Regions from separate parts of the Streptomyces sp. NPDC002784 genome, predicted to be linked through region 3. Evidence: riboswitches for the same ligand, from Rfam matches in the RefSeq annotation. Region 3 holds a riboswitch; each other region holds the start of a gene.
The links. A riboswitch is a leader RNA that binds a small molecule or an ion and turns the genes downstream of it on or off. The one in region 3 is predicted to bind cyclic di-AMP.

Region 1 (7,671 bases), on a different contig from region 3:
AGCACCAGTCCGGGACCGTACTCGAACCATCCGCTCCGTGTCGGACTGCGGTCCCGTGGGAAAGGGACGACGCCGCCATGGCAGACCATCTGGAAGCATCCGTCACTCTGCCGAGCGATCCCGCCTCGGTCTCCGCGGCCCGCGGCTATGTGGTCAGCACGCTCGAGGAATGGGGACTGCCCGCAGGGACGGACGTGGCCGACACCATCCGGCTCATCGTCTCCGAACTCGCCACCAATGCCGTACAGCACACCCTCGGCCAGTCACCCACCTTCACGGTGGACCTTGAACTGAGCCACGACGAACACCTGCGCATCGGGGTCACCGACAGCCACCCGCGGTTCCCCAAACGACTGCCGGCCGCTGTCCAGCAGGACAACGGCCGCGGTCTGGTCATCATCCGCTGGCTGACCGCCGAGTGCGGCGGCCGACTCAGAGTCAGGCCGACCCGTGAGGGCGGCAAGACGGTCTCCATCGAACTTCCCTGGACCGTACCGGCCCGGCCGGTCACCACCGCCGGTCAGCAGGAGCCCTAGCGGGCGCCCCCGCGGGCGGTACGGCGCTGACCCGCCCCGGGAGCGGTCCGGCTCCGCGCAGCGGTCACTCGGGCACCCGTCAGGGCGGCGGCGTGTCAGGGGCGCCGCCGCCCTTCGGGCGGCCGGTCAGCTCACCCGGCCGTACCAGACGCTCTTGGTCCAGATCTTCTGCAGCCTCACCACATCCCCGGTCTTCGGGGCGTGCCAGAGCTTCCCCTTCCCGGCGTAGATGCCGACGTGGTAGACGTTCGACCCCGAGTGGAAGAACACGAGGTCGCCGGCCTTGCGGCTCTTGGCGGAGATGTGGCGCGTCTTGTTGTACTGCTGGGCCGCCGTACGAGGCAGCTTCTTGCCCGCCTTCTTGAACGAGTACAGCGTCAGCCCGGAGCAGTCGAAGCGGTACGGGCCCGTGGCGCCGTACTTGTACGGGGAGCCCTTCTTGGAGGCCGCGACCTGGAGTGCCTTCGTCGCCGGCGTGGCCGCAGCCGCTTCGGCGGAGAGGCCCGGGGCCACGATCGAACCGCCCACGGCGGCGATGGTCAGAGCCGAGGCCGTACCGGCTCGGGCCATGAGCGACGGGACACGATTGAGCGCAGTCATGCGCAACCCTTCGTCAGCCGCCTGTGAAGGATGACCTGTCGGATTCGGGCTGGCGAAGTTGCCCGGCCGCGATGCGGCTTCACCCCAAGGGCTGCTCGGCACGGACATCCGTGCCGGCGACCCGTCGTGCTCGGGTCCTCCACTCCTGCCGATCCACTCCTGTCGACCGGTCATCCGGGCGGCGGCAGGACTCGGCGTCCGCCCGGATCGCCCCGCCGTGGTGGCGGGGGCTTGTCGTCAGTCAGGGATCTTGGCTCACGGATGTCCGAAAATCCCAATGGAACCGGGGATTTGTGGCGTTACTCACCACTCACCCGTTCGGGTGGACACTGCTCCGTTCGAACCAGCGTCGAGGCTACGGAGGATGCCCGGACCAGCACCGGAACGTCTCTTTCGGGTGAGGGCCTAGCCTCGTTGCGCAACCCTGACGGGCCCACGGCAGGAGACACGGCTACGCCGAAAGGGGGTACCTCCTTTGGTCCGTTTCGACTCCGGTCCGGACGCCTCGGCGCCATCGCCGAATGGCCGGACCGGGCTCACCTGCGTCAACTCTCCGAGCGGGGCGGCAGCGTGAACCGAGCCGTGCGGCGCTCGCCGTCCAGCACCCGCGGTGCGCGCGCCAGCGTGGGGGCGTGCGCCTCGCTCTCGCCGCTCTCGCCCCGCTGATGCGTCGCCCTGGCGGCCAACGCCTGGACGGGGCCCGAACGCGCGTCAGTTCCCCGGCCCGGGCCGCCAGATCGCTCGCCGCCCTCCACCGGCTTCCGCCCGGCCGGCAGCTCCGGAGGCGGCGCTCTCGGACCCCCGACGGGTCACAGCTCGGTTAACGTGCCCGAAACCCGGTCCAACTAGCCTCCCTCCACGCCACCAGGCACTTTGCCCGTGGCTGCGGCAACCGGGCCCCGCACGGTCCGGAGCGAGGACTGTGAGGTGGGCTGTGCAACTGACCCCGCACGAGCAAGAGAGACTGCTGATCCATGTGGCGGCCGACGTGGCCGAGAAGCGCCGGGCCCGCGGGCTCAGGCTCAACCACCCCGAGGCGGTCGCCCTCATCACCTCGCACATCCTCGAAGGCGCGCGGGACGGCCGTACGGTCGCCGAGCTGATGGCCTCCGGACGCAAGCTGCTCACCCGGGACGACGTCATGGACGGCATCGCGGAGATGATCCACGACGTCCAGGTCGAGGCGACCTTCCCGGACGGCACCAAGCTCGTCACCGTCCACGAACCGATCGTCTGAGGGGGCTTCGATGATTCCCGGAGAGATCCTGTTCGCGGACGAGCCCGTCGTGTTCAACGAGGGCCGCGAGGTCACCCGGCTGACCGTGCTCAACGCCGCCGACCGGCCCGTCCAGGTCGGCTCCCACTACCACTTCGCCGAGGCCAACCCCGGCCTGGACTTCGACCGCGCCGCCGCCCGCGGCAAGCGCCTCAACGTCGCCGCCGGCACCGCCGTGCGCTTCGAGCCCGGCATCCCCGTCGACGTCGAACTCGTCCCGCTGGCCGGCGCCCGCGTCGTGCCCGGGCTGCGCGGGGAGACCGGAGGTGCCCTCGATGCCTGAGATCTCCCGGGCCGCGTACGCCGACCTGTTCGGCCCGACGACCGGCGACCGGATCCGGCTCGCCGACACCGATCTGCTGGTAGAGATCGAGGAGGACCGCTCCGGCGGCCCCGGACTCTCCGGTGACGAGGCGGTGTTCGGAGGCGGCAAGGTCATCCGTGAGTCCATGGGCCAGTCACGTGCCACGCGCGCGGAAGGCACCCCGGACACGGTGATCACCGGCGCGGTCGTGATCGACCACTGGGGGATCGTCAAGGCGGACGTCGGCATCCGCGACGGGCGGATCACCGGCCTCGGCAAGGCGGGCAACCCCGACACCATGGACGGGGTCCACCCCGACCTCGTCATCGGCCCCGAGACCGAGATCATCGCGGGCAACGGCCGGATCCTCACGGCCGGCGCCATCGACGCGCACGTCCACTTCATCTGCCCGCAGATCGCCGACGAGGCACTGGCGGCGGGGATCACCACGCTGATCGGCGGCGGCACCGGACCGGCCGAGGGCTCCAAGGCGACCACCGTGACGCCGGGGCCCTGGCATCTGGCGCGGATGCTGGAGGCGATGGAGCAGTACCCCCTCAACGTCGGCTTCCTCGGCAAGGGCAACACCGTCTCGCACGAGGCGATGCTGTCGCAGATCCGCGGCGGCGCGATGGGGCTGAAGCTGCACGAGGACTGGGGCTCCACGCCCGCCGTCATCGACGCCTCGCTGACCGTCGCCGACCGCACCGGCATCCAGGTCGCCATCCACACCGACACGTTGAACGAGGCCGGGTTCGTCGGTGACACCCTCGCCGCCATCGGCGGCCGGGGCATCCACGCCTACCACACCGAGGGCGCGGGCGGCGGGCACGCGCCGGACATCATGACCGTGGTCTCCGAGCCGCATGTGCTGCCCAGCTCCACCAACCCGACGCGGCCGTTCACCGTCAACACCGCCGAGGAACACCTCGACATGCTGATGGTGTGCCACCACCTGAACCCCGCGGTGCCGGAGGACCTGGCCTTCGCCGAGTCCCGCATCCGGCCCTCGACCATCGGCGCCGAGGACATCCTGCACGACCTCGGCGCCATCTCGATCATCTCCTCCGACTCGCAGGCCATGGGACGCGTCGGCGAGGTCGTCATGCGGACCTGGCAGACCGCGCATGTGATGAAGGGACGGCGGGGAGCGCTGCCCGGGGACGGGCGCGCGGACAATCTCCGGGTACGGCGGTACGTCGCCAAGTACACGATCAACCCGGCGCTGGCCCAGGGCATCGCCGGGCAGGTCGGGTCCGTGGAGACCGGGAAGCTCGCCGACCTGGTGCTGTGGGAACCGGCGTTCTTCGGGGTCAAGCCGCACCTGGTCATCAAGGGCGGGCAGATCGCCTACGCGCAGATGGGCGACGCCAACGCCTCCATCCCCACCCCGCAGCCGGTCCTGCCGCGGCCCATGTACGGCGCGATCGGCCGCGGCCCGGCCGCCAACTCCCTGAACTTCGTCGCCCCGTCGGCGATCGAGGACGGGCTGCCCGAGCGGCTGCGGCTCGGCAAGCGGTTCGTGGGGATCGAGTCCACCCGGGGGGTCACCAAGGCCGACATGCGGGAGAACTCCGCCCGGCCCGACGTGCGGGTGGATCCCGACAGCTTTGCCGTGCACATCGACGGGGAGCTGGTCGAGGCCGCTCCCGCCGCTGAACTGCCCATGGCACAGCGCTACTTCCTCTTCTGATGTCCAGGGCAGCGCTGCTCGTCCTGGCCGACGGACGGTTCCCCGCCGGAGGCCACGCGCACTCCGGCGGGGCCGAGGCCGCCGTCAAGGCGGGACGGATCACCGGGGCCGGGACTCTGGAGGACTTCTGCCGCGGGCGGTTGCACACGGCGGGGCGGGTCGCCGCGGCCCTCGCCGCGTCGGCCGCGTTCGGGGTGGACGCGGTGTCGCTGGACGCGGCCGCGGACGCCCGCACCCCCTCGCCCGCGTTGCGGACCGCCGCGCGGAAGCTGGGGCGGCAGTTGCTGCGGGCCGCCCGGGCCGTCTGGCCCTGCGACGAACTCGACGCGCTGGCGCGGGCGTTCCCCAAGGGGGCGCACCAGCCGGTGGTGCTGGGGGTCGCCGCCCGGGCGGCCGGGCTCGGACCGGTGGACGCGGCGTACTGCGCCGTCTACGAGAGCGTCAGCGGGCCCGCGTCCGCGACCGTACGGCTGCTGAGCCTCGATCCGTTCGAGGCCACGGCCGTGCTGGCCCGGCTCGCTCCCGAGCTGGACCGGGTCGTGGACCAGGCGGTACAGGCCGCGCGGGCGGTGGCCGACGAGGGAGTCGACGCGCTGCCCGCCGCATCCTCACCGCTGCTGGAGATCGGCGCGGAGGTGCACGCCTCCTGGGCGGTGCGGTTGTTCGCGTCCTGAGATCACACGCAAGGCCGGCCCGACAAACTGAACGGACCAGGCCGGCAGAGAAGGAGCCGTACATGCATCTCGACCACTCCCACGACGGGCCCGCCGCCCTCAGCGCCGACGCCCGGCGCCCCGACGGCTCCCGCCGTGCCCTGCGCATCGGGCTCGGCGGGCCCGTGGGGTCCGGGAAGACCGCCACCGTCGCAGCGCTCTGCCGGGCCCTGCGCGACGAGTTGTCCCTCGCCGTCGTCACCAACGACATCTACACCCGCGAGGACGCCGAGTTCCTGCTGCGGGAGGCCGTGCTGCCGCCGGAGCGGATCACCGCCGTGGAGACCGGCGCCTGTCCGCACACCGCCATCCGGGACGACATCTCCGCCAACCTCGAAGCCGTCGAGGACCTGGAGGACGAGGCCGGGCCGCTGCAGCTCATCCTCGTGGAGTCCGGCGGGGACAATCTCACGGCGACCTTCTCCAAGGGGCTCGTCGACGCGCAGATCTTCGTGATCGACGTGGCCGGCGGCGACGACATCCCGCGCAAGGGCGGCCCCGGGGTGACCACCGCCGATCTGCTCGTCGTCAACAAGACCGACCTCGCCCCCTACGTCGGCTCCGACCTCGCCCGCATGGCGGCCGACGCCAAGGCGCAGCGGGCCGAACTTCCGGTGATCTTCCAGTCGTTGCGCTCCGAGCACGGCGTGCGGGACGTCGCCGCGTGGGTGCGGGGGCAACTCGCCGCGTGGTCGGCGTGATCGCCACCGGCGTCACCGCCACCGCCCGGATCGGCGCGCGCGACGACGGCCGGGGCGGTACGTCGCTGCCCGTGCTGCAGGGCGAGGGGCCGCTGGCGCTGCGGCGCACCCGGGGGAGCGGGAGCGAGGCCCGGGTCATGCTCGTCGGCGCGATGAGCGGCCCCCTCGGCGGTGACCGCTTCGCCGTCGAGGCCGACGTGGCGGAGGGGGCCCGCCTGCACGTCGGATCCGCCGCCGCGACCATCGCCCTGCCCGGTCAGGCCAAGGGCGACGCCCGCTACGACGTCCGGCTCACCGTCGCCGACGGCGGCGAACTGCGCTGGCTGCCGGAGCAGTTGATCTGCGCCGGGGGCAGCGATCTGTACGTCACCACCCGGGCCGACCTCGGTGCGGGAGCCCGGCTGGTGCTGCGCGAGGAGCAGGTGCTCGGGCGGGTGGGGGAGGAGCCGGGGCGGCTCACCAGCCGGCTGACCGTGCGGATCGCCGGGCGGACCGTCCTGGACCAGGAACTCGCCTGCGGGCCCGGCGCGCCGGGTGGCTGGGACGGGCCCGCCGGACTGGCGGGGCATCGCGCGCTCGGGCAACTCGTCGTCGTACGGCCCGAGTTCGCGGACGAGCCCGTGGCACCCCGCATCCTCGCCGAGCATGCCGTGCTGGTGCCGCTGGCCGGCCCGGCGGCGCTGGTGACCGCCGTGGCGCCGGACGCGCGGGTGCTGCGTCAGGTGCTGGACCGGGCGCTGGACCGGATGCTGGGGGCGCTCACTCCGTGAACCGCCCGCCCTGCCCCGCCGGAGGGCTCAGCCGAGCGGCATCTTCCGGAACCTGCGCCGGGGGCCGCTCGCCTCGGCCTCCTTCGCCTTGACCACGGCCGCGTACTCGTCGACGTACTCCTGCTCGGAGAGCGACAGGATGGCGTACATGATCTCGTCGGTGATGGCGCGCAGGACCGCCTTCTCGTTCTCCATGCCGGCGTACCGGGAGAAGTCCAGGGGCTCGCCGAAGCGGATGACCACCGGGTGGATCCTGGGGATGACCTTGCCGGGCGGCTGGGCCTCGAAGGTGCCGATCATCGCGCAGGGGATCACCGGGACCCCGGCCTTCAGCGCCATCACGGCCACGCCCACCTTGCCCTTGTACAGGCGGCCGTCGTGCGAGCGGGTGCCCTCCGGGTAGATGCCCAGCAACTCGTCCTTGCTCAGCACTCCGAGGCCCTCGCGGATCGCGGCCTGGCCCGCGTCCTTGCCGGAGCGGTCGACCGGGATCTGCCCCGCGCTGCGGAAGAAGAAGGCCGTGAGACGCCCCTTGAGACCGGGGCCGGTGAAGTACTCGGCCTTGGCCAGGAAGGTGATGCGCCGCTTGAGGATCGCGGGCATCAGGAAGTGGTCCGAGAAGGAGAGGTGGTTGCCCGCGATGATCGCCGCCCCGGACGGCGGAACGTGTCCGAGGCCCTCGATGCGCGGGCGGAAGACCAGTCTCAGCAAGGGGCCCAGCAACACGTACTTGAGCAGGTAGTAGAACAAAGAGGCGCTCCTCTACGTGCTGGTCAACCGGCGTGTTGTGGGGGGTGCCAGTGTAGGCGCAGGCAGGGGCGCCCGTAACCGGGCCGGGACGACTGGCGCAGACCTTTCCGGCGTCCTTGACAGAGGCGGCCGTGCTCACTCGATCGGTTCGGTGAGCGACTGCTCGGCCCAGATGATCTTCCCTTCGGGGGCGAAGCGCGTGCCCCAGCGCTGGGCGAACTGGGACACCAGCAGCAGCCCCCGGCCGCCCTCGTCCGTGGCGCGGGGATGGCGCAGATGGGGTGCGGAGGCGCCGCCGTCGAAGACCTCGCAGATCAGGGAGCGCTCC
Region 2 (7,671 bases), on a different contig from region 3:
GTGCACCACCGCGTCGCACAGCTCCATCAGCGCGGCCTTGGCGTCGCACTCGGGCAGGGGCGCCAGCGAGGCCCGCGCGTCCTGGGCGTACCGCACGGTGTCCCGGCGGGCCTGCTCCAGAGCCGGGTGCACCCGCAGCGCGGCCAGCGCCTCGGCATGCCGCACATCGTCGGTCAGGTCGGAGTCCAGCAGCTCGCAGAGCGCGATGTCCTCCGCGAGACCCAGCCGCTGCGCCCGCTCCCGCAGCCGCAGCACGGGCAGGGTCGCGATCCCCTCCCGGAGGTCCGTACCCGGCGTCTTGCCGGACTCGCGGGAGTCGGAAGCGATGTCCAGGACGTCGTCGGCCAGCTGGAACGCGACCCCCAGCCGCTCGCCGTACTGGGTGAGCACGTCCACCACCGTCTCGTCGGCGCCCGACATCATCGCGCCGAAGCGGCACGACACCGCCACCAGCGAGCCGGTCTTCCCGGCCAGCACATCGAGGTAGTGCTCGACCGGGTCGCGCCCGTCCTGCGGTCCCGCCGTCTCCAGGATCTGCCCGGTGACCAGCCGCTCGAACGCCTCGGCCTGGACCCGGACGGCCTCCGGGCCGAGGTCGGCGAGGATGTGCGAGGCGCGGGCGAAGAGGAAGTCGCCGGTGAGGACCGCGACCGAGTTCCCCCAGCGGGTGTTGGCGCTCGGCACCCCGCGCCTGACCTCGGCCTCGTCCATCACGTCGTCGTGGTACAGCGTCGCCAGGTGGGTCAGCTCCACCACCACGGCCGACGGCACGATCCCCGGCGCGTGGCGGTCCCCGAACTGCGCGCTGAGCATCACGAGCAGCGGCCTGAACCGCTTCCCGCCCGCGCGCACCAGATGCTGGGCTGCGCCCGTGATGAAGGGGACCTCGCTCTTGGTGGCCTCGAGCAGTCCCTCCTCGACAGCCGCCAATCCGGCCTGGACATCGGCTTCCAGAGCCTGGTCCCGCACGCTCAGCCCGAACGGCCCGACGACGGTCACGAGGGGTCTCCTGTCTGCTGGTGTCTACTGGCGATTACGCGGTTTGTCGATAGGTCGCTGCCTTCACTCAAGTCAGCGTATCCGGTCACGTTTCGATCACCGCTGCCGCCCACCCGTCCACGACGGGCGGTATCGGATCACGGCGGTTATGTTTTTGATCACCTGATAAGAACGGATATAGATCGACTTACGTGGAAGCGGTGGAGCGTGTCTCGAACCGAAGTCGACGGCCGCCCGCCCCCGAGGCCCTCACGATGAGCCCGCACATCCGTACGTCCTTCCCCTACGAGACAACCCACGCGGATGTCCGTATCCCCCTCGCGGACGGAACCATGCTGTACGCGCGCGTGTGGCGCCCGCTGAGCGACGAGCCCGTGCCCGCGCTCCTCGAGTACCTCCCGCACCGGCTGACCGACGGGACCGCCCCGCGCGACGTCCAGCGCCACCCCTGGTACGCGGGTCACGGCTACGTCTCCGTCCGGGTGGACGTCCGCGGGCACGGCAACAGCGAGGGGCTGCCGACGGACGCGTACTCGGCGACGGAGCTGGCGGACGGGGTCGAGGTGGTGCACTGGCTGGCGGCCCAGCCCTGGTGCGACGGCAAGGTCGGCATGTTCGGCCTCTCCTGGGGCGGCGGCAACTCCCTCCGGGTCGCGGCTCTCGCGCCCGAGCCGCTCAAGGCGATCGTCACGGTCTGCGCCACCGACGATCGCTATGACAACGACGCGCACTGCACGGGAGGTTCCGTCCTCGCGGCAGGTCTGCACGCCGGGGCCGCCACCCTGCTCGCCCACGCCTCCCGGCCCCCCGATCCGCGGTACGCCGGGGACGCCTGGCAGGACATGTGGCTCAGGCGCCTGGAGTCCCTGGAACCGCTCCTGCACACCTGGCTGGACCACCAGACCCGGGACGACTACTGGCGGCGGGGCAGCGTCCGCGAGGACTACGGCGCCATCGACGCCGCCGTCCTGGCGGTGGGCGGCTGGCACGAGCCGTGCCGCGACACCGTGCTCCGCCTCGTCGAGCACCTGCCCGCCGACCGCGTCCGCGGCCTGATCGGCCCCTGGTCCGCCCAGTACCCCGACCGCGGCCTGCCGGGACCGGCGATCGGCTTCCTCCAGGAGACCCTGCGCTGGTGGGACCACTGGCTGAAGGGCGCCCCCACGGACGTACTGGCGGAGCCCCTCCTGCGGGCCTACGTCACCGGCCCGCACCCGCCCGCCCCGGCCTGCGGCACCCTGCCCGGCCACTGGGTCGGCGAGCCCGCCTGGCCCTCCCCGCACATCACGAACGTGACGTACGCCCTCCAGGGCGCCCCCGTCCTCGTACGGTCGCCGATGCACACCGGGGTGGACGCCGGCCGCTTCCGCCCGGTCGGGAACGAGGCCGACCTGCCGCCGGACCAGCGGGAGGAGGACGCGCGCTCGGCCTGCTTCGAGTTCACGGTGGGCAAGGACACCTGGGTGCTGGGGCGGCCGGGGGTGCGGCTGCGGCTGACGTCGGAGGTGTCGCGCGGGCAGGTCGTCGCCCGGCTGTGCGATGTCGCCCCCGACGGCACCTCCACCCTGGTCACGCGGGGCGTGCTGAACCTCTCCGCGCGCCTCGGCCGGGACCGGGCGGTGCCGTGGGAGCCGGGTGCCACCCGGGACGTGGAGCTCCGGCTGAACGGCATCGGGTACGCCTTCCCGGCCGGGCACCGCATCCGGCTCGCGGTGTCGTCGGCGTACTGGCCGTGGGTGTGGCCGCAGGCGGAGTCGGGGGCGGGCTTCACGCTGGATCCGGCGGGGAGCTTCCTGGAGGTGCCGGTGCGCGCGCGGGCCGAGGCTTCCGGGGGCGGCGTCGGTTTCGAGGAACCCGAGCAGGCCGAGCCGCTGGGGGCGAATGAGCCGGTCACGCTGGACGAGCCGCGCCCGGAGCGGCTGGTCGTCCGGGACGTGGCCAAGGGTGAGTGGCGCCTGGAGGTCGATCCGCGGGACGGCGGCACGCGCGTGTACCCCGACGGCCTGGAGTGCACCGAGGACGCGCTGGAGACGTACACGATCCGGGAGGCGGACCCGCTGTCCGCCCGCACCCGCTCGGACCGGTCGATCCGGCTGCACCGGCCTGACCTGGCGTGGGACACGACCGTGCGGACCCGCTCGGAGCTCACCTGTGACGCGGAGGACTTCGTCGCCTCGAACGAGGTGATGTGCACGGCGGGCGGCGAAGTGGTCTTCCACCGGACGCGGGAGAAGCGGATCCCGCGAACGGCGGGCTGATTAAGCCTCCTTGAGGCGATTGCCCGATTTAGTGTGACTTGCGATCACGCGTGATGTGACTCACGCCCGCGAGTCCACCGGCACCCCACGGACTTCCCCCGACGCCCCTTCCCCGGCCGCCAGTTGAGCCTTGACACTCGCAAAGATGCACCCGCCACACACCCTGTGGACGAAGATCAAAACCCTGGATATGTGAATCCGCTACTTGTTTCGGACATGTGCTCTCGCATACGTTCCCGGCCTGTCGGGCGGACGCCTAATCCTGCCGCCGTCCGGCTCCACCGAGATTCTTCGTACGGCAGGAGCGGGGGAACCAGGTAAGTCGCCGACCCGGAACGTCTTCGGACGCGCCGGTGCGGCTCGGGGTGCAGTCGCGCGCCCTTCGCGGTGCGCGGCCGGGCAGCTCCCGCCCGAACCCGACAGCTCACCTCGCAGGCGCCGGAGAGGAACTTCGTCATGCCTGCTGCCGCTCAGCACCGTCCTGCCCGCACCAGCCGGGTCGCCCGCAAGCTCGCCGTCCTCGGCACCGGAGCCGCCGTACTCGCGCTGCCGCTCCTCGGCGCGACCACCGCCTCCGCGGCCACCCCGACCGTCACCACCGCCGCCTCGCTGGGGTACGCCAACAACCTGGACGGCTGGATCCACGCGTCCCTCCAGGTCATGGCCCAGAAGGGGATCCCCGGCAGCTACAACGGCATCTACCGCAACATCATCCGGGAGTCCTCGGGCAACCAGTACGCGATCAACAACTGGGACTCCAACGCCGCCGCCGGCACCCCCTCCAAGGGCCTGCTCCAGGTGATCGACCCGACCTTCCAGGCGTACCACGTGTCCGGCACCTCGTGGGACCCCTACGACCCGGTCGCCAACATCACCGCCGCCTGCAACTACGCGGCGCAGCGGTACGGCTCGATCGACAACGTCTTCGGGGCGTACTGACCGGGCCCGTCACCGGAAGAGTCGTTCGAGGACGACGGCGATGCCGTCGTCCTCGTTCGACAGGGTGATCTCGTCGGCGACCGCCCTGAGTTCGGGGTGGGCGTTGGCCATCGCCACGCCGTGGGCGGCCCAGTCGAACATCGGGATGTCGTTCGGCATGTCACCGAAGGCGATCGTCCCCTCCGGGCCGAGACCCAGGTGATCCGCGGCCAGGGCGAGCCCGGTCGCCTTGGTGATGCCGCATGGCTGAAGTTCGACGGTCCCGGGCCCCGACATGGTGACCGTCGCCAGCGAACCCACCACCGCACGCGCCGTCGCCGCCAACTGGTCGTCGGACAGCTCGGGATGGCGCAGCAGCACCTTGCTGATCGGCGCGCCCCACAGATCGTCGCGCCGGCCGACGCGCACCGCGGGCAGGGTGGGATGCGGCATCAGGTACCCGGGCTCGATCAGGGTGAGCCCGTCGACGCCGTCCTGGTCGACCGCCGCGTACACCTGCCCCACCTCGGCCTCGATCTTGCCGAGCGCGGTCTCGGCCAGCTCCTGGTCCAGGGTGACGGACCAGAGCAGACGGCCCGCGCCGGCGTCGTACACCTGCGCGCCCTGCCCGCACACCGCGAGCCCCTCGCTGCCCAGGTCGTCCAGGAGCGGCCGCACCCTGGGCGCCGGCCGGCCGGTCACCACCAGGTGCCGGGCGCCCGCCTCCGCCACCCGCGCGAGTGCGGCCAGCGACCGGTCGGAGAGCGTGTCGTCGCCTCGCAGGAGGGTCCCGTCCAGGTCGGTGGCGATGAGTGAATATGCGATGGGTGCGGCCATGATCAGAGAATACGGACAGGACGCCCCCACGACTCAGCGCGAACCGGACGACCCCGGCGCCCTCCTGCGCCCCACGCGCCCCCTCCAACTCCCTTGCCCTCACCCGTTGCTGGCGGCCTGAGGGCACTGCCGTGCCGCACGGGCGCGGAGGGCGGGACGGGCCGGAGCGAGGTCCGTGCGACAGGGCCGCCAGCAGGCCGGGCGCACCTCGGGAACCGATCGTCCCGCTCCTTGTGCACTGCCCAAGACGGGTGCCCCACCCGTAACGTGTGCGGCGACGACACGGACCCGTGGCACGCACGAGAGTGAGGCAGCACCCATGCCCCCCTTTGATGTCCCCGAGGGCGACCCCTTCGGCCCGCACAACCTTCCGTACGGTGTCTTCTCCCTTCCCGGTGAGGACAGCGCGCGCCGGGTCGGCGTACGGCTCGGCGACCACGTCCTCGACGCGGGCGCGGCGGCGCTGGCCCTGGGTTCCCCGTACGCCTCCCTGCTCGCCCGGCCCACGCTGAACCCGCTGCTGGCGGCGGGCCGCACCGCCTGGTCGGACGCGCGCCGCGCGCTGACCGCCTGGGTCACGGTGCCGTCCCACCGGGAGACCATCGAGCCGCTGTTCCACCCGCTCTCCGCGGTGACCCTGCACCTGCCCTTCGAGGTCGCGGACTACGTGGACTTCTACGCCTCGGAGAACCACGCCCGGAACGTCGGCCAGATGTTCCGCCCGGACGCCGCGGACTCCCTCACCCCGAACTGGAAGCACCTCCCGATCGGCTACCACGGCCGCTCGGGCACGGTCGTGGTCTCGGGCACCGACGTCGTACGGCCCTCCGGCCAGCGCAAGGCGCCGGCCGACGCGGCGCCCGTCTTCGGCCCGTCCGTCCGCCTGGACATCGAGGCCGAGGTCGGCTTCGTGGTGGGCGTGCCGTCGGCGATGGGCAGCCCGGTCGGCCTCGGTGACTTCCGGGAGCACGTCTTCGGACTGTGCCTGCTCAACGACTGGTCCGCGCGCGACATCCAGGCCTGGGAGTACGTCCCGCTCGGCCCCTTCCTCGGCAAGTCCTTCGCCACGTCGGTGTCGGCCTGGATCACCCCGCTGGACGCGCTGGAGGAGGCCCGGGTGGCCCCTCCGCAGCGCACCCACGGCCTGCTTCCCTACCTGGACGACGCGGCCGAGGAACCCGCCGGCTACGACCTGCGCATCTCGGTCTCCCTCAACGGTCATGTGATCTCCGAACCTCCCTTCTCGACGATGTACTGGACGGCCGCCCAGCAGCTGGCCCACATGACCGTCAACGGCGCCTCCCTGCGCACCGGCGACCTCTACGGTTCCGGCACGGTCAGCGGTCCGGCGGAACGCGAGCGCGGCTCCCTGCTGGAGCTCACCTGGAACGGCCGGGACGTCCTGGAGCTCCCCGACGGCAAGCGGACCTTCCTGGAGGACGGCGACGTGGTGACGCTGTCGGCGTGGGCCCCGGGAGCGGACGGGGCGCGGGTGGGGCTGGGCGAGGTCACCGGGCGCGTGGTGGCCGGCGGCGGGGCCTGACCCCACCGCCTGCCGAACGGCCATCACCCCCGCGGGAGTTGCCGCTCACGGCCGCGCCCCTCGGGTCGAACGGTTCGATGGCCGCCGATGTCTGCCGCGTACCGCCGCTCGCCGTCATACTGGGCGGCGGACGGTGCGCGCGGGACACGCTCTCGCACCGCCCGCGCACACCCCGCCCCGCAGCCGCCCTTGTCCCGACCAGGATCCGGAGCCCGTGGCATGACCGTCTGCCTGCTCCTGCTGAGCGCCGTCGCGCTGATGGCCGCCGTGCCGGTACCGCGTTCCCTGACCCGGGCCATGTGGCCGGAGCGGGAGCCGGTGGTCGCGCTGTGGGTGTGGCAGTGCCTGGTCGCGACCGTGCTGCTGTGCTGTTTGACGGCCCTCGTCCTGGGCGCCGCCGCCGTCTTCCACACGGTCCGCGACCATGTCTTCGCGCCCGCGCCGCCCGCGGTGACCGCGGCGTACGACCTGTCCACGGCGCCGGTCTGGGCGACGGCCTTCACGCTGCTGCTGGCCTGCGGCGCCGCCTGGACGACGGCGATGCTGGCCCGGGAGCTGGTCGAGGCCCGGCGCAGCCGCGGCCAGGCCAGGGCCCACCTGCGCGAACGCGCCCCGGACCTGCCCGCCGGTCTCCCGGCCGCACGCGGCCCCCTGCTGGTGCTGGAGGACGAGTACCCGGACGCCTGGTGGATGCCCGGCAACCCGCCCCAGCTGATCGTCACCACCGGCGCCCTGCGCCGCCTGACCGACCACCAGCTGGACGCCGTCCTCACCCACGAACGCGGCCACGCCCGGGCCCGCCACGACTGGCTGCTGCACCTGTCCACCGCACTGGCCACCGGCTTCCCCCGCATCCCCCTGTTCGCCCACTTCTGCGACCAGACCCACCGCCTGGTCGAGCTGGCCGCCGACGACACCGCGTCCCGCCGCTGCGGCCACCTGACCACGGCGCTGGCGCTGATCGAGCTCAACCAGCACCGAGGCGTCCTGTCCTGCGCCTCCAGCCACCGCCTGCTGGGCGAGCGCGTGGACCGGCTGCTGGAACCCCAGCCGCGCCTGGACCGCCGCCACCGGGTCCTGACGACCACCGCGGCGGCGCTGGTGCCCCTGCTCCCG
Region 3 (7,671 bases):
CCGGTCCGCCGTGCGGTCGGCCAACTCCCCGCGCTCCAGTGTGTGTTGATGCTCGGCGAGGTCCGCCACCCGTGGCCGCCGCTCCGGGGACCCGCGGAGGTGGGCGAGGATGGAGCAGTACATGTGCGGCACCCCCACGAAACCGACCCGGCCCCGCTGGAGCGTCGATGCCTCTCCCTTACGTCCTGCTGTCGGCCGCGGTCTCCCTCGACGGCTACCTGGACGACACCGGCCCCGAGCGGCTGCTGCTCTCCGGCCCGGCCGACTTCGACCGGGTCGACGAGGTGCGGGCGTCGGTCGACGCGATCCTCGTCGGCGCCGGGACGATCCGCGCCGACAACCCGCGCCTGCTGGTCAACTCCCCGGCGCGGCGCGCGGCACGGGTCTCCGCGGGGCGGCCGGAGTACCCGCTGAAGGTCACCGTCAGCGGCAGCGGGGAGCTGGATCCGGGGGCGAACTTCTGGCACACCGGTGGCGAGAAGATCGTCTATACGACGGAGAAGGGCGCTCAGCGGGCCCGCGCGGCCGGTCTGGCGGCCGACGTGGTCTCCCTGGGCGCCGAACTGGACTGGCGGCGGCTGCTGGCGGACCTGCACGGCCGGGGGATCGGACGCCTGATGGTCGAGGGCGGCGGCCGGGTCCACACCCAGCTCCTCCAGGAAGGGCTGGCGGACGAACTCCAGCTCGTGGTGGCCCCCCTGTTCGTCGGCGACCCGTCCGCGCCGCGCCTGTTCGGGCCCGGCGGGTACCAGCGGGGCCGGCTGCGGCTGGTGGAGTCCCGCCGGATCGAGGACGTGGTCCTGATGCGCTACCTCCCCACGGCCCCCGGAGCGGGCCCGCTGGTCACGGCCGCCGACCGGCACTGGTTGAAGCTGGCCTGCGAACTGGCGCAGCTGTGCCCGCCGTCGCGGACGGCGTTCAGCGTCGGCGCGGTGGTGGTGGCCGCCGACGGCACGGAACTCGCCCGGGGACACTCCCGGGAGGGCGACGACCCGGTGGTCCACGCCGAGGAGGCGGCGCTGGCGAAGACCGACCCGAGCGACCCCCGGCTGGCCTCCGCGACGGTGTACAGCAGCCTGGAACCCTGCGCCCGCCGGGCTTCCCGCCCGGCTCCCTGCGCGCGGCTGATCCTCCGGGCGGGGATGCGCCGGGTCGTCACGGCCTGGCGCGAGCCGGACACCTTCGTGGCGGACGCGGACGGCAGCGGGCTGATGGCGTCGGCGGGCGCGGACGTGGTGGTGCTCCCCGAGTTCGAGGACCGCGCGAAGGCCCCGAACGCCCACCTGCTGCCGTAACCGCCCGCCCCGTAACCGCCCGCCTGCTGCCGTAACCGCCCACCTGTTGCCGTAAGCCCGGTGAACGCCCACCTACCGCCGCCGTAGCCCCCCGCCTGCCGCCGTACCGTCCCGCCCCGCGGTCCGATCGGCCCAACCCGAACTGCGCCCCGCCCCGCACCGCGCCAGGCTGCCAGCATGAGGTCTGTCCGAAGTGCCGCCCTGCTGCTGCTCGTCGCCCTCCTCGGCACCGCCTGCGGAGTGACCGGTGCCGACTCCCGCACCATGGCGCGTGCCCTGCCGCCCGACGCCGAGTTCACCCACCCCGGCGTCCTCGTCAGCGCGTCGCAGCTGGCCGCCGTACGCAAGAACGTCACCGCCGGGAAGCAGCCGTGGCTGAAGGCGTACCTCGCGATGCGGGACAGCAAGTACGGCGCCTACAAGTACCGGGCCGAGCCGCGGGAGGACGTGCACTGTCCCGCCGGGAGCAAGGCCGGGCGCGGGTGCGTGCAGGAGCGCGAGGACGCCATCGCCGCCTACACGCAGGCGCTGCTGTTCACGGTGACCGGCAAGCGGCAGCACGTCGTGAAGGCCAGGGAGATCATGGACGCCTGGTCGGCGCGGCTGAAGCGGCACAGCGGGCAGAACGCCGGGCTGCAGGCCGGCTGGGCGGGGTCCACCTGGGCGCGGGCCGCCGAGATCGTCCGGCACAGCGACGGCGCGGGCTGGCCCGAGGACCGGGTACGCCGCTTCGAGGCGATGCTCCGCACCGCCCACCTGCCGCACGTCACCCGGAAGGCCCCGGACACCAACGGCAACTGGGACCTCATCACCACTGACGCCGCCATCGGCATCGCCGTCTTCCTCGACGACCACCAGACCTTCGACCACGCCCTCGCCCGCTTCCGCGACCGCGTGCCCGCCTACTTCTACCTGGAGAAGGACGGCCCCCTGCCGCTCACCCCGGCGGGGTCGAGCATGAACACCCCGCAGCGGCTGGCGGCGTACTGGTTCCGGCAGACGGAGTACAAGGACGGCGTCACCCAGGAGAGCTGCCGCAACTTCCAGCACGTCGGCTACTCCGTCGCCGCCACCGCGCACATCGCCGAGACCGCCCGGCACCAGGGCGTCGACCTGTACGGCGAGGCCGAGGACCGGCTCACGGCCGCGCTCGAACTGCACGCCCGCCACCAGCTGGGCGAGCCCGCGCCGGCCTGGCTGTGCGGCGGCAGGGTCGAGCGGAACATGGGGCCCGACCTGGAGGTCGCGGTCAACCGGGGCCTCGGCGGCTCCGCGGCCCGCGCGCTCGCCGAGAAGACCCGCCCGGCCGGCACCGACGATCTCTTCGTGGCCTGGGAGACGCTCACCCACGCGGGCAATCCCGGGGCGTGAACAAACGCGTGCGCAAGGGGCCCGCGGATGGCGTACACTGATGTCAACGACGCGGGGTGGAGCAGCTCGGTAGCTCGCTGGGCTCATAACCCAGAGGTCGCAGGTTCAAATCCTGTCCCCGCTACTGAAGGCCCAGGGCCGGAACCAATGGTTCCGGCCCTGGGTGTTTTCCGGCAGGTGCGTTCTCCCCGCCTCATCCACTCGGCCCACACCGTTCGCCGCCCGCCCCCGCTCCGGGAAACCTGGAGGGACGGCGGACGTGGCGGGAGGCGGGCAGTGCGGGCTTCAGGCGTGGACGGGACCCGGCACCCGTCGTCCGCAGGCACCTTCGTACGGCTGCTCCCGCTGCTGCTGATCGCGGGCGGTGTCCTCTACGACTTCGTCACCCCCCGGGGCTTCACCGCGATCCCCTTCTTCACCGCCGCCCCGCTGGTGGCCGCCCCGTTCTACGCGCTCAGCGGCACGGTCGCCGTCGGGGCCGCGTCCCTGATCGCCGCCTACGCCGTCCACATCCGGCTGGGCTTCGACATGGACCCGGACACGGTCACCGAGGTGGTCACCGTGGTCACCGTCGCCGTCCTGGCCGTCGTCCTCAACCGTGTCGTGCGCCGCGGCGACGTGCGGCTCGCCAACCAGCGCGAGATCGCCGTGGCCACCCAGCGCGCCGTACTGCCCGAACCCCTGGACCGGATCGGCGGCTACGACATCGCCGCCCGCTACGAGGCCGCGCAGGCCGACGCCTACATCGGCGGCGATCTGTACGCGGTGCAGGACAGCGCGTACGGCGTACGGGTCGTCGTCGGCGATGTGCGCGGCAAGGGGATGGGGGCCGTCGCCGCCGTCGCCGTCGTCATCGGGGCGTTCCGGGAGGCCGCCGAGCAGGAACCGAGCCTGGAGGCGGTCGCACGGCGGCTGGAGTGGGCGCTGGCCCGGGAGGGCGCGCGGCGCGACGGGATCGACGCCGTCGAGGGGTTCACGACCGCCGTGCTCGCCGAACTCCCGCACGGCGAGGGGCCCGTGCGCGTCGTCAACCGCGGCCACCCACCCCCGCTGCTGCTCCACCCCGACGGCACCGTGCGCCCGCTGCGCGCCCGTGAGCCCGCCCTCCCGCTGGGCATGAGCGACCTCGGCGACTGGCCCGACCGCGCCGACGAGACGCCCTTCCCGCCCGGCACCACCCTGCTCCTGCACACCGACGGCCTCTCCGAGGCCCGCGACGCGCAGGGCGTCTTCTTCGACCCCGAACGACGGCTGACCGGGCGCGTCTTCCGCGATCCCGGTGCTCTGATCCACACCCTCGCCGAGGAGGTGCGGGTGCACTGCGGAGGGGGGATGGCGGACGACATGGCGCTGCTCGCGGTGCGCAGACCCTGATCGTCACCGGGGGTGATCGGATGACAGCCCTCCGCATAACAACTGACACACCGTCAATACGTGTGTGACGCATGAGGCTTGGGCAACTCGCCCGATTTGGCGCCGTAGTGACCTGAAAGTCCAGGCCGGAGCCGTTAACGATCAAGAGGAACAGCTTGGAATCCGCGCCCCGTGTCTATTAACGTTCGATAACGCAGCGCGGTCGTCCCAGCCGTCACAAGAGGCGGCTCCGTGCGCACGCGCCGAATCCCGTAAGGGAACCGGGGAACCACTCATTGGGGTGAATCGGGCGTAATCAGCCGCGCAGAAACGGCAGATATACGCGCGTAGGAGACCTTCCTGCTCCGAACCCGTCAGCTAACCCGGTAGGCGAGAAGGAAGGAAAGGAGCACGCCCACGTGGCGTCAAACCGGCCTGCCCCCGAGGCCCCGTTCGTGCCGAGCCAGCGCAGTGACGAGGCCTTCTCCTACGGCAGCCACCGCACCGACGAGGGCCCCTGGGAGGAATGGAACCCCACCGCGGAAACCATTCGCCCGGTACGCGGCCGGCACCGCGTCGCCAAGCAGCGCGGCGGCGGACTCGCCCGTAGCTCCACGGTGCTCGGCGTCGGTGTCATAGCCGCCGTCGGCGCGGGCGGCATGGCCAGCGCCCAGTCCGGCAAGCCGCCGGTCGCGATCACCATGCCCGACCTGCCGCTGATCTCCGACGACTCGGCGGAGCCGGCCCCCGAGACCTCGGCCACCCCGCTCAGCACCGTCGGCATGACCACCACGGACACCGAGCAGGGTGCCGCGGACGCCGGTGAGGCGCTGCGCGCCCGGATCATGGCCCAGGCCGAGCAGCAGCAGGAGCAGGTCGACACCAAGGCCGCCGAGGCCGCCGCCGCTGCCGCCGAGAAGGCCGCCGCGGAAGCCCTGGCCGAGGCCGAGAAGGAAGCGAAGGCCAAGGCCGCCGCCGCCAAGGCCAAGGCCGAGGAGGAGGCCCGCGAGAAGGCCGAGGCCGAGCGCCTGGCCGCCCTCGCCAAGCAGTTCGCGCTGCCGACCTCCTCGTACACCATCACCTCGACCTACGGTCAGGCCGGCGCGCTGTGGTCCTCCGGGTACCACACCGGCGCCGACTTCGCCGCTCCCACGGGCACGCTGATCAAGGCGGTGCACACCGGCACGATCACCTACGCCGGGTACGACGGCTCCTACGGCTACAAGACCGTGCTCACCCTGGAGGACGGCACCGAGATCTGGTACGCCCACCAGTCCTCGATCAGCGTCAGCGTCGGGCAGAAGGTCACCACGGGCGACGTCATCGGCCGCGTGGGCGCGACCGGCAACGTCACCGGTGCCCACCTCCACATGGAGGTCCACCCCGAGGGTTCCTCCTCCGGCATCGACCCGCTCGCCTGGCTGCGCAGCAAGGGCCTCAACCCCTGACCCAGCCCTCGCCAGAACCCCGGCGGTCCTGACGACGTCCCCCCGACGTCAGGGCTGCCGGTTTTTGGTGTCCGCGGTTCCTACGACAGCGGCCCCTTACGACCGGTACGGGTTGTAGGCGGGGTACGGGCCCGTCGGGTACGCCGGATAGGGCTGGTACGTCGGCTGCGCCGGGTAGCCGTAGACGCCGTACATCGGCCAGGGCGCCGCCACCACCGGCACCGGCGGGGCGATGGCGCGGGCCGCGTGGTCCAGGGCCGGGCGGGCGACCTTCCGGCGGCGCCACAGCTCCCGCAGCAGCTCCTGCTCCCGTAGGACGAAGTCGGCACCCGCGCGGCCCCGGCGCCCCCGGTGGCGCAGGAACGCCAGCGAGGTCGCGTACGCCTCGTAGCGCGCCACCTCCCGTGCCGCCTGCCTCCCGGCGCGGCGGCGGGCGTACTGCCGGGCCAGGCGCCGGGCCCGCATGGAGGCGAGCGCGAAGGGCTCGCCCGGGGTGAGCCAGCCGGCGACGGCGTAGGCGGGCAGTTCCTCCCGCACGGTGCGCAGCTCGCGCTGCCGGGTCCAGATCACCAGCCAGGTCAGCAGCCCGAACGCCGGGACCATGATCGCCCCGTACACGGCGAAGAAGCCGTACGGGCCGAAGACCGAGGAGCCGTTCCACATCGCGTGCAGGCCCATCGCGAGCAGCAGCCCCGTCAGCGGCAGCAGGGCCCGCAGCCGGCGCCGGCGCTCGCCCGAGAGCGCGGCGATGCCGAAGCCGATGCCGGTGAGGACGGTGAAGAGGGGGTGCGCGAAGGGCGACATCACGATGCGCACGAAGAAGGTCGCCGCCGTCACGGAGGCGATGCCGCTGCCGCCGGTGATCTGGTCGGTGCCGAAGGCGGTGCCGAGATAGAGGATGTTCTCGGTGAACGCGAAGCCGGTGGCGGTGACTCCCGATATCACCACCCCGTCGACCAGCCCGGTGAAGTCACGGCGCCGGAAGAGGAAGACGAGCAGGACGGCGGCCGCTTTCGCCGACTCCTCCACGACCGGCGCTATCACGGTCGCCCCGAGGGTGTCGGCGCTGGACGGGTCCGCGGTGGCCGTCGCTATCCATCTCGTCGCGAAGCTGTTGGCGACGATGGCTATCAGCGCCGCCGCGCAGGCGCCCCAGGCGAAGGCGAACAGCAGATTGCGCCAGGGGCCCGGCTCGACCCGGTCCAGCCACCGGAAGGCGGCTATGAGCAGCGGCACGGGCAGCACCGCCAGGCCGAGCCCGACCAGGAAACCCTCGGTGCCGGTCTGTTCGCGGACCAGGGCGAGGATCACCAGGCCGGAGAGGGTGAGAAGGGTGATCAGCGCGCCGTAGCGCACCCCCGTCCGCTGCCACCAGTGCGCGTGCCGCAGTGTGCCCCCGGGAGGACCGGGGGGTTGCGTCGGGTACGGGGGACTGGTGGCCACGGCATTGACCCTAACGAGGGAAGGGCGCTGCCCGCACAGGAGTGCGGTGGGCTCAGGCGCCGGCGGGGGATTCGTCTCCGTGCGGTACGCGCCGGAAGAGCAGGTCGTTCACGACATGACCCTTGTCCAGTCCCTGGCCCTCGAAACGGGTCAGCGGCCGGAACCCGGGACGCGGCGCGAAACCGCCGTCGGCCTGCGTGTTCTCGAAGCCCGGGTGGGCCGTCAGCACCTCGAGCATCTGTGCGGCGTACGGCTCCCAGTCGGTCGCGCAGTGCAGGATCGCACCGGGCCTGAGCCGGGTCGCGGCGAGGCTGAGGAACTCCGGCTGGATCAGCCGCCGCTTGTGGTGCCGCTTCTTCGGCCAGGGGTCCGGGAAGAAGACCCGGAGCCCGTCGAGCGAGTCCGGGGCGAGCATCTCGCGGAGCAGGATGATGGCGTCGCCGTTGCCGACCCGGATGTTGGTCAGTCCCTGGTGCTCGGCGAGGTTGAGCAGATTGCCCTGGCCCGGGGTGTGCACGTCGACGGCGAGCACATTGGTCGCCGGGTCCGCGGCGGCCATCTGGGCGGTGGCCTCGCCCATCCCGAACCCGATCTCCAGGACGACCGGATGGTCGTTCCCGAAGAGCCGGCCGAGGTCGAGGACCTGTTGGCCGTCGATGTCCAGGCCCCACGCGGGCCACAGCCGCTGCAGCGCGTCCGCCTGTCCCGTGGTCACCCGGCTGCGGCGGGGCTGGAAACTCCGGATCCGCCGCTCGAAGTGC
Region 4 (7,671 bases), on a different contig from region 3:
AAGCCCTCGACGGCCAACAACATGCTGGACACCCAGCTGGAGAGCGTCTCGGCCGGCGCCGACGACTTCGCCGACCGGGCCAGCCGGACGCAGGAGCGCATCGACCTCAAGGCCGAGCAGGAGGCCGAGCGGAAGAAGGCGGCCGAGGAAGCGGCCCGCAAGGAGCGGCTGCGCCCGAAGTTCGCGCTGCCGGTGGCCCAGCACGGGCTCAGCGCCTACTACGGCCAGGCCGGCATCAACTGGATGTCCGTGCACACCGGCATCGACTTCCCGGTGGCGTACGGCACTCCGGTGCTGGCCGCGACCGACGGCACCGTGCGCACCCAGTGGAACAGCGCCTACGGCAACATGATGATCGTGACCGCGATGGACGGCACGGAGACGTGGTACTGCCACCTCTCCACGTACCAGGTCGCCTCCGGTACGGCCGTGAAGGCCGGCGACCAGATCGCGTTCTCCGGCAACTCCGGCAACTCGACCGGCCCGCATCTGCACTTCGAGGTCCGCCCGGGCGGGGGGTCGGCCATCGACCCGCTGGCCTGGCTGCGCAGCCACGGCCTCGAGCCCTCGTAACTCCCCCGCAGTCCCCCGCCGTTCAGCAGCGGGGGACCCGCGAAACTACAGCTTCTCCACCGGCGCGTAGCGCAGCAGCAGCCGCTTCGGCTTGTCGCCGAAGTCGATCGTCGCCTCGGCGTTGGCTCCCGTGCCCTTGACCGCCATCACGGTGCCGAGCCCGAACTGGTCGTGCGTGACCCGGTCCCCGACCGCCAGCGAGACGACCGGCTGCTCGGAGGTCCGCCGGGTGGCGAAGCCGGACGCGCCGGAGGCCGAGGAACGCGACCGGGACGACGACAGCGAGGCCGCCACACCCGACGCGGGCCCCGAGGACACCGGCGAGGTGGCACCGGTGCGCTTCCAGTCGACGTGCTGCGTCGGAATCTCCTCCAGGAAGCGGGAGGGCGGGTTGTACGAGGGCTGCCCCCACGCGCTGCGCATCGACGAGCGGGTCAGGTACAGCCTCTCCCGCGCGCGCGTGATGCCGACGTAGGCCAGGCGCCGCTCCTCCTCCAGCTCCTTGGTCTGGCCGAGGGCCCGCATGTGCGGGAAGACGCCGTCCTCCATGCCGGTGAGGAAGACGACCGGGAACTCCAGGCCCTTGGCGGTGTGCAGGGTCATCAGGGTGATGACGCCGGAGCCGTCCTCGTCCTCGTCGGGGATCTGGTCGGAGTCGGCGACGAGCGCGACCCGCTCCAGGAAGTCGGCGAGCGAGCCGGTCGCCTCGCCCTCGCCGGACTCCTGCTCGAACTCCAGGGCCACGGCGGCGAGTTCCTGGAGGTTCTCGATCCGGGTCTCGTCCTGCGGGTCGGTGGAGGCCTGCAACTCGGCGAGATAGCCGGTGCGTTCGAGCACCGCCTCCAGGACGGTCGCGGGCCCGGCGCCGGACTCGACGATCGTACGGAGCTCCTCCATCAGCGTGTTGAACCGCTTGACCGCGTTGGTGGAGCGCGCGGCCATGCCGTACGCCTCGTCCACGCGCTTGAGCGCCTGCGGGAAGCTGATCTTCTCGCGCTGGGAGAGGGCGTCGATCATCGCCTCGGCGCGGTCGCCGATGCCGCGCTTGGGGACGTTCAGGATGCGCCGCAGCGGGACCGAGTCCTCGGGGTTGGCGAGCACGCGCAGGTAGGCCAGGACGTCCCGGACCTCCTTGCGCTCGTAGAAGCGGACGCCGCCGACGACCTTGTAGGGCAGGCCGACGCGGATGAAGACCTCTTCGAAGACGCGGGACTGGGCGTTGGTGCGGTAGAAGACGGCGACGTCGCCGGCCTTCGCGTCGCCCGCGTCGGTGAGGCGGTCTATCTCGTCGGCGACGAACTGCGCCTCGTCGTGCTCGGTGTCGGCGACATAGCCGGTGATGCGCGCGCCCGCGCCCGCGTTGGTCCACAGATTCTTGGGGCGGCGGGATTCGTTGCGCTCGATGACGGCGTTGGCGGCGGTGAGGATCGTCTGGGTGGAGCGGTAGTTCTGCTCCAGCAGGATCGTCGTCGCGTCCGGGTAGTCCTCCTCGAACTGGAGGATGTTGCGGATGGTCGCGCCGCGGAAGGCGTAGATCGACTGGTCGGCGTCACCGACGACGCAGAGCTCGGCGGGCTTGAGGTCGTCCTCGGCGGGCGGTACGTCGACGGGGTGCTCGGCGGTGCCCACCAGCTCGCGCACGAGCGCGTACTGGGCGTGGTTGGTGTCCTGGTACTCGTCGACGAGGACGTGCCGGAAGCGGCGGCGGTAGTGCTCGGCGACGTCCGGGAAGGCGCGCAGCAGATGGACCGTCGTCATGATCAGGTCGTCGAAGTCCAGCGCGTTCGCCTCACGCAGGCGGGACTGGTAGAGCGCGTAGGCCTGGGCGAGGGTCTTCTCGAAGCCGTCGGATGCCTGGGCGGCGAAGTCCTCCTCGTCGATCAGCTCGTTCTTCAGGTTCGAGATCTTGGCGCTGAAGGACTTCGGCGGGAAGCGCTTGGGGTCGAGGTCCAGGTCACGGCAGACCAGGGCCATCAGGCGCTTGGAGTCGGCGGCGTCGTAGATCGAGAAGGAGGAGGTGAAGCCGAGCTTCTTCGACTCGCGCCGCAGGATCCGCACGCACGCGCTGTGGAAGGTCATCACCCACATCGCGTTGGCCCGCGGGCCGACGAGCTGCTCCACGCGCTCCTTCATCTCGCCCGCGGCCTTGTTGGTGAAGGTGATCGCGAGGATCTGCCCGGGGTGCACGTCCCGCGCGGCGAGCAGATGGGCGATGCGGTGGGTGAGCACGCGCGTCTTGCCGGAGCCCGCGCCGGCCACGATGAGCAGGGGGGTGCCGGAGTGCACGACGGCCGCGCGCTGGTTCTCGTTCAGCCCTTCGATGAGCGCGGCCGCGTCGAGGGCCGGGCGCGGGGCGCCGTCGCGGTAGTAGGCGTCCCGGTCCGGGGGCACGTCGAACTTCCCGCCGAACAGATCGTCCGGAACCGGCTCCGGAGCGTGATCGTCCTCGGGCGGCGGCGGGGGTTCCTCGGCATGGGCCCGAGGGGCCTGGAGGTCCGCCAGGAAGCTGTCGTCAAAGAGGCTGCTCATCGCTCTCCGAGTCTAGGGCTCCCCACTGACAGCCCGCCGCCGCCCTGAGAACATCCCCCGAATCGGCGGCCGGGGATCGTCGCGTCGCGCCCGCCGGGCAGGGGGCCTTCACCCCCGTACACCTGCGGCGGAGACCTTGGTCACAGCATCGGACGGGAACCGGTCGGCGGACAGGTCGCCGCAGACCCGTCCAGATCGATCAGGTCCCCCGACGCCGGGACCCAAGGTCACGAAAATGTATCGGGCATATCACCCATCAACCTTCACAGGCGCCACACGAGTTGGCTACCGTGCCGCACAGGCCGTACGACCCCCACCGGCGAACCTCGCCGGGCCGCGCGGCCTCCGCCGAGTCCGCTGCCGCCTGGCAGCCGAGCCGGGGACCCACCGAACATTGGGGTGAATCGACCCGACTCCCGTACGGGACACGGTCGTAGGGCAACCCTTCCTAACCACCCGCCCGAACCCGACAGCTAACCCGGTAGGCGGACCATTGGAAGGAGTCGCCTCCCTTGGCGTCGCACCGCAAGTCGCGTCCCGCGGGTACGCGCGTAGCAGGCATACGGACCCCCGCCCTTGCCACGGCCGCCCTCACCTCCGTGGCCCTGCTGTCCCAGACGGCCAACGCCAACCCGGCCACGGACGACAAGCCGAGCCTCGAAGAGGTCGAGAAGAAGGTCGACGACCTCTACCGGCAGGCGGAGACGGCGACCGAGAAGTACAACGCCGCCAAGGAGCGGACCACCAAGCAGCGCAAGCAGGTCGACACCCTCCTCGACGACGTCGCCGAGCGCACCCAGAAGCTCAACGACGCGCGGGAGGAGCTCGGGTCCTTCGCCGCCGCGCAGTACCGCACCGGCGCCTCCGTCCCCGACACCGCGACCTTCCTGCTCGCCGACACCCCGCAGGACTACTTCGACCAGACCCAGCTGATGAGCCGGATGACCGGCCGCCAGAAGGAAGCGGTCGACGACTACATCACCGAGCAGTCGGCGACGATGAAGAAGCGCAAGGAGGCCACCGAGAGCCTCCGGACGCTGAACGAGTCGCAGACCGATCTGAAGACCGCCAAGTCCACGGTCCAGAAGAAGCTCGCCGACGCGCGGGAGCTGCTGTCGCAGCTGACGGCGGAGGAGAAGGCGCGGCTCGCCGCGATCGAGCGCAAGCGCCAGGAGGAGGCCGCGCGCAAGGCCGCCGAGCTGGCCGATCAGCAGGCGGCGGAGGAACAGCGCCGCGATGAGGCCGCGAAGGCGGCGGCCCAGCAGCAGAGCGGCTCCTCCTCCGGTTCGACGGAGACCTCCACCGGCAGCACCGGGTCCGAGGCCACCGCGGACTCCTCCTACGCCACGAAGGCCGAGAAGGCGATCGCCTTCGCCCGCGCGCAGATCGGCAAGCCGTACGTCTGGGGCGCCACGGGTCCCGACTCCTACGACTGCTCGGGGCTGACCCAGGCCGCCTGGAACGCGGCGGGCATCTCCCTGCCGCGCACCACGTACGACCAGGTCGACGCCGGCACGACGGTCTCCCTCGCCAACGCCCTCCCCGGCGACCTCGTCTTCTTCTACGACGACGTCACCCACGTGGGCATCTACATCGGCAACGGCATGATGATCCATGCCCCGAAGCCCGGCACGTACGTCCGCGAGGAGTCGGTCTACTACGACGGCGAGGGCTCGATCCACAGCGTGGTCCGGCCGGCCTGATCCGACGCGGCACGCGCGCGGGGGTGATTCGGCGCCCCGTTTGCCCGCCCACGCGCGCGTGCCCCCTCGCCGGCCGCGCCGCGCTCCTTAGCATCGGCGCATGTCCGGCTCCCTTGTGCTCCGCTCACTCAGCGCCTGGTGGGCGCTGCGTCCTCCGGCGGCCGGGGCGGCGGTGATGGCGACCGGCATCGTGTCGGTCGGCCTGCACCTCACCGGGCACGAGGTCCTCTCCCTGATCGCCCTGGCGGTGGGCTGCACGGCCTGGCTGGGCCTGGCCGGGGACTTCGTCGTACGGCTGCTGCGGCAGCCGCGGCGCTGGCGGGAGGAGGCCGGCACCCCCGCCGCGCTCACCGCCGTCGCGGCGACGGCCGTGCTCGGCACCCGTTTCTCCGCCGAGGGATGGCAGGTCCTGGCCGGGGCCCTGCTGGCGGCGGCCGCCCTGCTGTGGGCGGGCCTGCTCGGTGTCGTCGTGCGCCACTGGCACCGCGGTATGCCCGGCGCGGTGTTCCTGGGCTGCGTGGCCACGCAGGGCCTCGCCGTACTCGGCGCCACCCTCGCCGCGGCGGAGTCGGCGGCCTGGCTCGCGCACGCGGCGCTGGTGCTGTTCTGGCTCGGTCTCGTCCTCTACGCCGTCGCCCTGGCCTGCTTCGATCCACACCAGGTGGTGAAGGGCGCCGGGGACCAGTGGGTGGCGGGCGGCGCGATGGCCATCTCCGCGCTCGCCGGTTCCAGGCTGATCGCCGCCGACAGCGCGCGCCTGCACCTGTGGAACGACGATGCCGACGACGTCCTGCGCACGGTCACCGCCGGCGTGCTCGCGCTCGACCTGGCCTGGTACGCCGTGCTCCTCGTCTCCGAGGTGATCCGGCCGCGGCTGCGCTACGACGTCCGCCGCTGGGCGACCGTGTTCCCGCTGGGCATGACCGCGGCGGCGACCCTGTCGGTGGCCGCCGCGGTGGACGTCCCCTGGCTGGAGACCCCCGGGGAGGTCCTGCTGTGGATCGCGGTCGCGGCCTGGCTCGCCGTCGCCGCGGGGGCGGTGCGGGAGGAGCGGGCCTACGCCGCGTCCGCCGCCCAGGACGCCGGGCTCACGTCCACAGCACCGCGATGAAGACGTTCGCCGTGGTGAGCAGGCCCACCAGGCCGAACAGGCCCTTGTCCACCTTCTCGTCGTCCCGCTTCACATAGACGAGCCCGAGGATCACGATCAGCAGGGCCAGCTTCACGCCGATCTTGATGTTGTCGACGGTCTGGTCGTCCGCCTGGTTGAGCCCGACCAGGATCACCCCGGTGACCAGCATCGTCAGCGCGCCGTGCAGCATCGCCGGCACGAACCGGGCGGTGCCCTGGCCCATCGCCTTCAGCTGGGTGAGGAATCCGCCCAGCAGGGAGGCGATGCCGATGATGTGCAGGCCGACGAAGAGATGGATGAGTACGTCCATGAGGCCGGAGCCTAATCAGCGGCCTCCGCGACGCCTGACACCGGGCCTCCGGAACGCCCGGCACCGGCCCGCCTTCCCCACGCGGCGGAGCGTGCATATATGCGCGCCATAGCACCCCGCCGCCCCCACCCGCCTCGGAAACCCCCACTTCGGTCATCGCTCAGCGTGAAGGCGACCGCCCCACTCGCGGATCACGGTCACATGCGGTCACCCGGTGATCCGCCCATGGCAGTTCCGGACAAGACGTCACCCACCCGGCACACCCAGGTTTAGCGTCCTCCTCCAGGTGACCGGCTCCCCACCGCCGCCCGGGCCAGGGGCGGCAGCCGGACACCACCGCCGAGAAAGTCCGGCGGCGGACCGCTCCCCCTGTGCGGGCCGCCGCCGGACGCGTGCGGCCGTGCTCCGCTCCCCTGGCGGCGTGCGGGCCGGGCGGGTCACAGGAGTCGTGCGAAAGGACGTGCAGTCCCCATGGCAGCGCACCGCAAGCCCCGGCAGCGCTCGGCCGGCGGCACCACCGTCCGTACGGCCGCCACCGTCGCCCTCGCGGGCGCGGCGACCGCGACGGGCTTCGACGGCACCGGGCACGCCGAGCCCGTACGGACACCGGCGCAGGTCAAGGCGGAGGTGGACCGGCTGTACCGGGAGGCGGAGGCCGCCACCGACAAGTACAACGGCGCGAAGGAGAAGGCGGACGCGGCCGAGGCGCGGCTGAAGACGCTGCGGGACGAGGCCGCCCGCAGGACGGAGAAGCTCAACACGGCCCGGGACGCACTCGGTTCCATGGCCGCGGCGCAGTACCGCGACGGCGGTCTCGACCCCGCCGTACAGCTCGCCCTCACCGACGACCCCGAGCGGTATCTGGAGGGCGCCGAGTTCGTCGAGCGCGTCGGCACCCGGCAGGCCGCCTCCGTCGCCGACGTACGCAAACAGCTGCGCGCCATCGAGCGGTTGCGCGGGGCCGCGCGGGTCGAACTGGCCTCGCTCACCTCACGCCAGGCGGAGCTGAAGCGGCACAAGAAGACGATCACCGGGAAGCTGGACGCCGCCGAGCGGCTGCTGTCCCGGCTGTCGGCCGAGGAGCGCGCGGAGCCGGGCGAGGACACGGGCGAGCGCGCCACCCGCTCCGCGCCGGACCCGCGCACCCCCCTCGCGGCCCCCGGGGCGGCCACCGGCCAGGCGCCCGACTCCCGTGCGGCGGACGCCGTCGCCTACGCCTACCAGAAGCTCGGCAGCCCCTATGTGTGGGGCGCCACCGGCCCGAACGCCTTCGACTGCTCGGGACTGACCCAGGCCGCCTACCGCGCCGCGGGAGTCTCGCTGCCCCGCACCACCTACGCCCAGATCGACGCCGGCCGCCGGGTCTCCCGCGCCGAACTCCTCCCGGGCGACCTGGTGTTCTTCTACTCCGGCATCACCCATGT

Region 1: another riboswitch for cyclic di-AMP. It lies ahead of ACWD1Z_RS09260 (C40 family peptidase); the one in region 3 lies ahead of ACWD1Z_RS30295 (M23 family metallopeptidase).
Region 2: another riboswitch for cyclic di-AMP. It lies ahead of ACWD1Z_RS03760 (transglycosylase SLT domain-containing protein); the one in region 3 lies ahead of ACWD1Z_RS30295 (M23 family metallopeptidase).
Region 4: another riboswitch for cyclic di-AMP. It lies ahead of ACWD1Z_RS02840 (NlpC/P60 family protein); the one in region 3 lies ahead of ACWD1Z_RS30295 (M23 family metallopeptidase).

Annotation. Positions count from the first base shown of each region.
Region 1 covers NZ_JBSFVD010000003.1:432,949-440,619, reverse strand. Annotated here, with positions in the region: gene ACWD1Z_RS09265 (ATP-binding protein) at 78-536, shown strand; gene ACWD1Z_RS09260 (C40 family peptidase) at 663-1,136, opposite strand; cyclic di-AMP (ydaO/yuaA leader) riboswitch at 1,140-1,265, opposite strand; gene ACWD1Z_RS09255 (hypothetical protein) at 1,682-1,912, opposite strand; gene ACWD1Z_RS09250 (urease subunit gamma) at 2,071-2,373, shown strand; gene ACWD1Z_RS09245 (urease subunit beta) at 2,384-2,695, shown strand; gene ACWD1Z_RS09240 (urease subunit alpha) at 2,688-4,409, shown strand; gene ACWD1Z_RS09235 (urease accessory protein UreF) at 4,409-5,083, shown strand; gene ureG (urease accessory protein UreG) at 5,146-5,823, shown strand; gene ACWD1Z_RS09225 (urease accessory protein UreD) at 5,820-6,593, shown strand; gene ACWD1Z_RS09220 (lysophospholipid acyltransferase family protein) at 6,621-7,343, opposite strand; gene ACWD1Z_RS09215 (SpoIIE family protein phosphatase) at 7,479-7,671, opposite strand, start outside.
Region 2 covers NZ_JBSFVD010000001.1:809,688-817,358, forward strand. Annotated here, with positions in the region: gene ACWD1Z_RS03750 (polyprenyl synthetase family protein) at 1-999, opposite strand, end outside; gene ACWD1Z_RS03755 (CocE/NonD family hydrolase) at 1,254-3,257, shown strand; cyclic di-AMP (ydaO/yuaA leader) riboswitch at 3,527-3,710, shown strand; gene ACWD1Z_RS03760 (transglycosylase SLT domain-containing protein) at 3,714-4,196, shown strand; gene ACWD1Z_RS03765 (HAD family hydrolase) at 4,206-5,012, opposite strand; gene fahA (fumarylacetoacetase) at 5,332-6,555, shown strand; gene ACWD1Z_RS03775 (M56 family metallopeptidase) at 6,775-7,671, shown strand, end outside.
Region 3 covers NZ_JBSFVD010000023.1:82,249-89,919, forward strand. Annotated here, with positions in the region: gene ACWD1Z_RS30275 (dihydrofolate reductase family protein) at 168-1,295, shown strand; gene ACWD1Z_RS30280 (alginate lyase family protein) at 1,473-2,666, shown strand; tRNA gene ACWD1Z_RS30285 (tRNA-Met) at 2,717-2,790, shown strand; gene ACWD1Z_RS30290 (PP2C family protein-serine/threonine phosphatase) at 2,958-4,040, shown strand; cyclic di-AMP (ydaO/yuaA leader) riboswitch at 4,271-4,427, shown strand; gene ACWD1Z_RS30295 (M23 family metallopeptidase) at 4,439-5,467, shown strand; gene ACWD1Z_RS30300 (PrsW family glutamic-type intramembrane protease) at 5,564-6,910, opposite strand; gene trmB (tRNA (guanosine(46)-N7)-methyltransferase TrmB) at 6,963-7,671, opposite strand, start outside.
Region 4 covers NZ_JBSFVD010000001.1:628,081-635,751, forward strand. Annotated here, with positions in the region: gene ACWD1Z_RS02830 (M23 family metallopeptidase) at 1-573, shown strand, start outside; gene pcrA (DNA helicase PcrA) at 619-3,102, opposite strand; cyclic di-AMP (ydaO/yuaA leader) riboswitch at 3,454-3,607, shown strand; gene ACWD1Z_RS02840 (NlpC/P60 family protein) at 3,615-4,805, shown strand; gene ACWD1Z_RS02845 (tellurite resistance/C4-dicarboxylate transporter family protein) at 4,906-5,916, shown strand; gene ACWD1Z_RS02850 (hypothetical protein) at 5,894-6,247, opposite strand; gene ACWD1Z_RS02855 (NlpC/P60 family protein) at 6,719-7,671, shown strand, end outside.